One region of the Isoptericola sp. NPDC058082 genome, then DNA from elsewhere that is predicted to be linked to it. Evidence: riboswitches for the same ligand, from Rfam matches in the RefSeq annotation. Region 1 holds a riboswitch; the other holds the start of a gene.
What was found. A riboswitch is a leader RNA that binds a small molecule or an ion and turns the genes downstream of it on or off. The one in region 1 is predicted to bind S-adenosylmethionine.
Positions count from the first base shown of each region.

Region 2: it holds a riboswitch for S-adenosylmethionine, as region 1 does, so the genes downstream of both, ACFVS0_RS01675 (ABC transporter substrate-binding protein) here and ACFVS0_RS19665 (aminotransferase class V-fold PLP-dependent enzyme) in region 1, are expected to answer to the same signal.

Region 1 is NZ_JBHVSQ010000021.1:15,047-18,828, forward strand. Features, by position in the region: gene ACFVS0_RS19655 (NAD(P)-dependent oxidoreductase) at 1-252, shown strand, start outside; gene ACFVS0_RS19660 (CsbD family protein) at 363-536, shown strand; gene ACFVS0_RS19665 (aminotransferase class V-fold PLP-dependent enzyme) at 610-2,052, opposite strand; SAM riboswitch class IV at 2,087-2,203, opposite strand; gene ACFVS0_RS19670 (RNA polymerase sigma factor) at 2,290-2,970, shown strand; gene ACFVS0_RS19675 (protein kinase) at 2,970-3,782, shown strand, end outside.
Region 2 is NZ_JBHVSQ010000001.1:361,158-364,939, forward strand. Features, by position in the region: gene ACFVS0_RS01665 (GntR family transcriptional regulator) at 1-358, opposite strand, end outside; gene ACFVS0_RS01670 (carotenoid oxygenase family protein) at 409-1,677, opposite strand; SAM riboswitch class IV at 1,859-1,972, shown strand; gene ACFVS0_RS01675 (ABC transporter substrate-binding protein) at 2,045-3,682, shown strand; gene ACFVS0_RS01680 (ABC transporter permease) at 3,687-3,782, shown strand, end outside.

The DNA.
Region 1 (3,782 bases):
GCGGAGGGCGTGGCCGCCTGGCTGCCCGGCTACGCGGAGCAGGTCGACAGCGGCAGGTTCCCGGCGGAGGCCTCGGCCCTCGAGACGGACGCGCGCGCGATGGCGCACCTCGTCGAGGAGAGCGCGGCGCTGGGCGTGAGCACCGAGCTGCCGAGACTGCTCAAGGCCGTGGCCGACCGTGGCGTCGCCGCGGGCCACGGTCACGAGCAGTACCCGGTGCTGATCGAGGAGTTCGGCCGCCCGACGCCCTGACCTGCCGGTCGCCACCCGGAGGACCACGACCTGAGACGTCGGCGTGCGAGCCGGCGGGCACGCGCCTACGGTCGGTGCTCGAGGTCGTTCGTCCGACGGAAGGAGCCCCGATGGGACTGGGAGACAAGGCCAAGCACCTGGCGGAAGAGGCCGAAGGCAAGGCCAAGGAAGCCACGGGCAAGCTCACCGACGACGAGAGCAAAGAGGCCGAGGGCAAGGCCCAGCAGGCCAGCGCGAACCTCAAGCAGGCGGGCGACGACGTCAAGGACGCGTTCAAGGGCTGACCCGCTGACACGACGGGGCGCCACCGCACGGTGGCGCCCCGTCGTCATGTCCGCCCGGGGCGGGGCCGACGGCTCAGAGGTCGTCGGGCAGGCAGCCGAACGCCTCGTCGGCGCCCAGCGCGGCGGTGGCGAGCAGCCCCTCGAGGCCGGAGCCCTCGGGCACGGGGCGCGGGTCGTCGACGACGACCCACAGCCCGTCCACGACGTCGTACTGCGCCTGCGGCCCCTCGGTCACGAGCGAGCGGACGGCGGCGACGAGCCGCTCGACCTCCTCGCCCGCGGTGCCGAGGCCCACCGACGCGCGGACGGCGCCGGCGTCGAAGCCGAGGCGGCCGAGCAGCGGGTGGGCGCAGAACCGGCCGTCGCGCACGCCGATGCCGTGCTCGGCGGACAGGTACGCGGCGACGAGGCCCGGGTCGTACCCGGTGACGGTGAACGTCACGACCCCCACCGGGTCGACGGCGTCGTCCCAGACGTGGACGACCTCGACGCGCTCGATCTCGCCGAGCCCGTCCACGAGCCGGCGCCGCAGGGCGTCCTCGTGCCCGGCCGCGACCCACGGGTCGAGGGCGGCGAGCTCGTCGCACGCGGCCGCGAGCGCCACCGCTCCCACGACGTTGGGCGAGCCGGCCTCGTGCCGGGCGGGGCCCTCGTGCCAGTCGGTCGTGGTGGTGCGCACCCGGCGCACGGCGCCGCCGCCGGCCAGGTACGGGGTGCCGGCGTCGAGCCAGTCGCGCCGGCCGACCAGGGCACCGGCCCCGAACGGCGCGTACGTCTTGTGGCCCGAGAACGCGACGTAGTCGACGCCCGTCTCCGCGAGCGAGAAGCGGCGGTGCGGCACCAGCTGGGCGCCGTCGAGCACGACGCGCGCGCCGGCGCCGTGCGCGGCGGCGACGACGTCGGCCACGGGCAGCGCCTCGCCGGTCACGTTGGACGCGCCGGTGAGCGCCAGGAGGGCGTAGGGGCGGCCCGCGGCAGCGGCCGACCCCAGCTCTTCCTCGATCTCCGCGAGGGTGGCGGCCACGGACGGGCCGCCCGCGACGACGGTCGCGTCGGTGACGCGCTGCCAGGGCAGCAGGTTGGCGTGGTGCTCGATGTCGAGCACGAGGACGCGGCCGGGCTCGCCGGTGGCCGGGTCGGCGGGCACGCAGCCCGCGAGCAGGTTGAGCGAGTCCGTCGTGTTGCGGGTGACGATCGTGAGGTCGTCCTCGCGGGCTCCGACGAACGCGCCGATCGTGCGGCGGGCCGTCTCGTACAGGGCCGTCGAGACCTGCGACAGGTAGCCGGCGCCGCGATGGACGCTGGCGTACAGCGGCAGCACGCGCGCGACCCGGTCGGCCACGGCCTGCAGGGCGGGCGCCGACGCCGCGACGTCGAGGTTGGCGTACGGCAGCTGACGGCCGTCGACGAGCGGCACGAGCGTGTCGCCGCCGACGACGGGCAGCACGGGTGCGACGTCCTGCACGGCGCCGACGCGCGCGGCGGGCACCGCAGGCGCGGGGGTGAGCGTGGTCATGCGTGGTCCTCCTCGGTCGTGCCGGGGAGGTGGCTCCCCGCGCTTGCCCGCGCGCCGGACGGCGCAGGGCCAGGTCGTCACCCGGGGCACCCCGCCGCGAGAGGAGGGTTGCCGGCCAGCGAGCCGGGGCTTCGCGCTGGCGCTCTTGACCTGCCGCCCATCGTGCGTGCGCAGCACCACACGGTCAAGCGGAGCCCGCCCCCTTCTCACGATGCGGTCGCGTGAGACGCTGGATGCATGCCCGATCGCACCGTTCCGGCCTCCGGCGCGCCTCCGGGAGGCCCCGTCGGAAGCCCCGTCGGAACCCCGGCCGAGCTGGTCGCCCGCGCCCTCGCCGGCGGCGACCTCCACGCCGCAGGGCTCGCCGCCCGCGCGGCGACCGGGGACGACGCCGCCGACGTCCTCGACCTCGTCGGCGGGCGGGCCGCCGCGGGCTCCGCGCCCGCGACCGAGCTGCTGGTGGAGCTGCTGGACGCGTCCGGCGTCGTCCGGCGCTTCGTGCGCGGCGCCCTGCTCGACGAGGCCGCCGTGGACGACGTCTCCCAGGACGTGCTGGTCTCCGTGGCGACGTCGGTCCGGTCGTTCGCGGGCGGGTCGCGGGTCACCACGTGGGTGCACGGGATCGTGCGCCACCGGGTGGTCGACCACCTGCGACGGCAGCGCGCCACCGCTCCCCTGCCCGACGACGACGTCGGGCCGTCGGAACGGATGAGCTCCCTCATCGCCACGCGCGCCACCGTGCGCGACGCGCTCGCCGCCCTGCCCGAGCTCTACCGCGAGCCCGTGACGCTGCGCGACATCGAGGGCCTGCCCTACGCGGAGGTGGCCGACCGTCTGGGGCGCAGCGTCGGCACCGTGAAGTCACAGGTCTCGCGCGGCCGCGCGCTCGTGGCCGCGGCCCTCGGGAGCCTGTCCTGATGGCCGCGCCGGCCGCGCCCGAGCCGCTGCTCGGGCGGTACCGGGTGGGCGACGTCATCGGCGTCGGGTCGTTCGCCACCGTGCACCGCGCCGTGGACGAGCGGCTGGACGACGTCGTCGTGGTGAAGGTGCTGGCCGAGAACCACAGCCTCAACCCGGAGGTCCGCGAGCGGTTCATCGCGGAGGGCCGGGCGCTGCGGCGGGTGGCGAGCCCGCACGTCGTCGCCGTGCACGACATCGGCGAGAGCGACCGCCAGCAGCCCTACCTCGTCCTCGAGCTCGCCGACCGCGGCACCCTCGCGGCCCGCGTCGCGGCCCTGCGGGCGGACGGGTGGACGGCGACGCCCGCCGACGTGCTCGCCGTCGCCCGGGGGCTCGCCGCCGCGGTCGAGGCCGTGCACGCCGCGCACCTCGTGCACCGGGACCTCAGCCCCGGCAACGTGCTGCTGCGTACCGGCCCGGAGGGTGCGGTCGAGGGCGTTCCCGCCGCCGTCGTCCGGCCGGACGAGCGCCTCGTCCTGGCCGACCTCGGCATGAGCAAGGACCTGGCCCGCAGCTCCGGGCTGACCGTCGCGGGCGGCACCGAGGGGTTCCGGCCGCCGGAGCAGGACGGCCCCGGCACGGTCGACACCCGCGCCGACCTGTGGGCGATGTCCGCGCTGCTGTCCTGGCTCGTCGAGGGCGCCGACCTCCCGCGCTCCCTCGACGCCGCGCTGCGCCGCAGCCTCGCCGACGCCCCCGCCCGGCGGCACCCCGACGCCGCAGCCTGGCTGGCCGACGTCGAGGGGGCGCTCGGCCCGGGCACGACCGGC
Region 2 (3,782 bases), on a different contig from region 1:
GCAGGGTAATCGTCGCGACGCCGAGCTCGGCCGCGACCGCCCGCAGGGACAGGCCGGGCACGCCGCTCGTGTCGGCGACGCTCATCGCCGCGCGGACGACCTGGTCCCGCTCGAGCCCTCCGGTCGCGCGCGACGGAAGCCTGCGAGAGGCGACCACCGCGCCGACCCGGGGCACCGTCTCGATCGCGCCCGACTGCCGGAGCGTGGCCAGGGCCTTGGTGGCGGTCGCCATCGCGACGCCCCACTCGTGCACGATCGCCCGGGTCGTGGGCACGCGATCACCGGGCTGGAGGTCGCCGTCGGCGATGCGCCGCTCGAGGTCGGCGACGATCACGAGGTACCGCGGCGTGTCGGTCACGGCGTCATGCTGCCACGGCGTCGACGGCACCGAGACTCGTCGGTCGGGAGTCATCGGTCCGGGAGCCAGCTGCCGTGCAGACCGAGGGGCACCCGGGCCGGCAGGTGGACGCGGGCGACGGGCGCGCCGGTGAAGTCCTGGGCGGCGAGGATCACCAGGTCGCTGGCGTTCCGCGAGGGGTTGTGGACGTAGGTGAGCAGGTATCCGTGGTCCTCGACGGCACCGTCGGCCCCGGCCGCGGCGAACACGGCCTCGCCGACTGCCTCGTCCCGCCCGAAGCGGTGCACCTCGGACGTGCCGTGCGCGAGGTCGTGCTTGACGAGGGCGTTGGTGAAGGAGTCGTCGCCCGGCGCCCCCTCGGGCTCGAACGGCACCCCGTAGAGGGCGGTCGCCGCCGAGTAGCCGAAGCGGTAGGGGCGGGTCAGGCGCGACTCGTTCACCCGCGGGAAGTCCTGCGGCCGGTCGTCCACCCGCTGCTGGTGGATCGTGCCCGGCCCGATCGTCCAGCGGTCCAGCATCGGGCGGATCGCGCCGGGCGCGGCGGGGTCGAACGGTCCGTCGGCCGTGATGACGTCGACCACCACCGAGTCGCCGTCGTCGTAGGCGTTCAGCGTGTGGCTGACGTGGACGGGGTCGACGTAGAACCAGCGCACCTCGCCTCCCGCCCGGGGCATGACGCCCACCCGGGTCGGGTGGTCCGGCAGCCAGCGGCACTCGAGGCCGTCGAAGCCGAGCGGCGTGTCCCAGAGGACGACGTGGCTCTCGGTGAGCGCGAAGTCGTGCATGAACGGCGTGCGGGTCATCGGGATCGAGGTGGTGCCGGTGACCGTCCCGCCGGCGTCGGTCACGATGTGCTGCACGACGTCGCGGCCCGGCATGTACGACAGCGAGTGCAGCTCCCCGGTGCGCGGGTCGTGCTTGGAGTGCGCCCCTGCCATGAACCCCTCGGGGGTGGCGCCGAGGTCGCACGACCCCAGCGTGTTCAGCTCCTCGTCCAGCTCCGCGGGCGGGAGGCCGCCTTCCGCCAGGGCGAACGTGCGCTGCGCGTGCTCGATCACGTGGACCATGGGCGCGAAGCCCGACGTCCGGACGAAGCGGTTGCGGTACCACTCGGCCCGGCCGTCGCGCAGCCGCACCCCGTGCACCATGCCCTGGCCCATGCCCCAGATGTGTACGCCGGGATCCTCCACGCCCAGGGCGTTGGGCCCGTTGCGCAGGTAGCGGCCGTTCAGCTCGGCCGGGATCCGCCCGGTGACGGGCAGGCCGTAGGCGGTGATCTCTTCGGTGACGGGCTCGAACGGCCCTTCCAGGTAGCGCATGGGTTCACCGTAGGAACGCACGCCCCCTGACCTGGACAGACGCGGGACGCTCGGCGGCTGTGCACTAGTGCAGCGGGCGCGTGCACGGCGGGACGCCCGGCCCGAGGGGAAGGCATCCGAGATATGAGACGACCACGGCATTCCTTGACTCGCGGGCCCCGGGCCGCTTCCCTGCCGCCCAGGTGACGAGCGCCAGCACCCAGGCCCGGCTCGCTGGCCAGCAACCCTTCGACGTGACGGGGTGCTCCGGGAACGACCTGACCCTGCCGCGCCCGCGGCGGGGTAAGCACGGCTCCGGTCGTCCACCGGGTCCCGGCAGCGTGCCGGGGCCGGGACGACCCGCCACGACCACGAGGAACGCCACGCGATGACCACCACCCCTCGCACCCACCGCCGCCGGACCCTCGGGCTGGCCGCGGCCGCCTCGGCCGCCGGCCTCCTGCTGGGCGCCTGCTCGAGCGGCGCCGACGCGACCGGTGCCGGCGCGTCGGCCGACGCCGAGCCCGTCGCCGGCGGCGACCTGACGTTCGCCATCACGGTGGACTCGCACTGCATCGACCCGCAGCAGGTCGGCAACAACGACGCGATCGCGGCCGCCCGGCAGACCGTCGCCTCCCTGACCGCCCAGGACCCGGAGTCGGGCGAGATCCTGCCCTGGCTCGCCGAGAGCTGGGAGGTGAACGACGACGCCTCCAGCTACACGTTCCACCTGCGCGACGACGCCACCTTCGCCGACGGCACCCCGATCGACGCCGAGGCCGTCAAGACCAACTTCGACGCCATCGTCGACCTCGGCGCCGTGGCGTCGCTCGGGTCGCAGTACCTGGTCGGCTACGCGGGCACCACCGTGGTGGACGAGAACACCGTGACCGTCGACTTCGACGAGCCCAGCGCGCAGTTCCTCCAGGCCACGTCGACGTTCTCCCTCGGCCTGCTGTCGCCCGGCTCGGCGAAGCTGTCGGCCGAGGACCGCTGCGCCGGCAAGTACGTGGGCTCCGGGCCGTTCGCCGTGCAGACCTACACCCAGGACCAGGAGATCGTCCTGGAGAAGGTCAAGGACTACGCCTGGGGCTCGGAGGCGAACGCGCACACCGGCGAGGCCTACCTCGACACCGTGACCTTCAAGGTCATCCCCGAGGCCGGCGTGCGCACCGGCTCCCTGCAGTCCGGCCAGATCGACGCCACCGCCGCGCTGAACGCCGTCGACCTGCCGCAGTTCGACGGCAACGGGTTCTGGCTGCAGTACCGCGCCAACCCGGGCGTCGTGTTCAACCTCTTCCCGAACGAGTCCAGCCCGCTGGCCGCCGACGAGGCCGTGCGCACCGCGCTCGTCAAGGGGATCGACCGCCAGCAGATCGTCGACACGGTGCTGACGCCGCAGGACCAGCCGGCCACGGGCGTGCTCTCCCACTCGACGCCGCTGTTCGAGGGCGCCGACGACCTGCTCGCCTACGACCCCGAGGGCGCGAAGAAGATCCTCGACGACGCCGGCTGGGTCGAGGGCGCCGACGGCATCCGGGAGAAGGACGGGCAGACGCTCACCACGACCGTGACGTTCTGGCAGGTGCCCGAGCCGCTCGAGCTCGTGCAGCAGCAGCTGCGCCAGATCGGCGTCGACCTGCAGCTCAAGCACGTGACCGTCGCCGAGAAGGAGGCGGCGAACGAGGCCGGCGACTTCGACTTCGACTACTACAACCTCACCCGGTCCGACGCCGACGTGCTGCGCACGATCTTCTCGGCGAACGCGCGCAACATCAACCAGCGCGACGCGGAGGAGGTCGACCAGCTCCTGGACGACTCCGCCGCGGCCACCGACCCCGAGGAGCGGAAGAAGCTCGTGGCCGAGGCGTCCAGGCTCCTCATCGAGCGCGGGCACGCCATCCCCGTCTACGAGCTGTCCACCACGATCGCCGCGAGCGACCGCGTCCAGGGCCTGACGTTCGAGGCGTCCTCGCGCCTGGACTTCTACGACGCCTGGGTCACCGACGGCGCGGGTGAGGAGTGACCGGATGACCCGCTACGTGCTGCGGCGCGCCGGGCAGGGGGTGTTCGTCCTCTGGGCGGCCTTCACCGTCGCGTTCTTCGTCCTCTACCTGCTGCCCAGC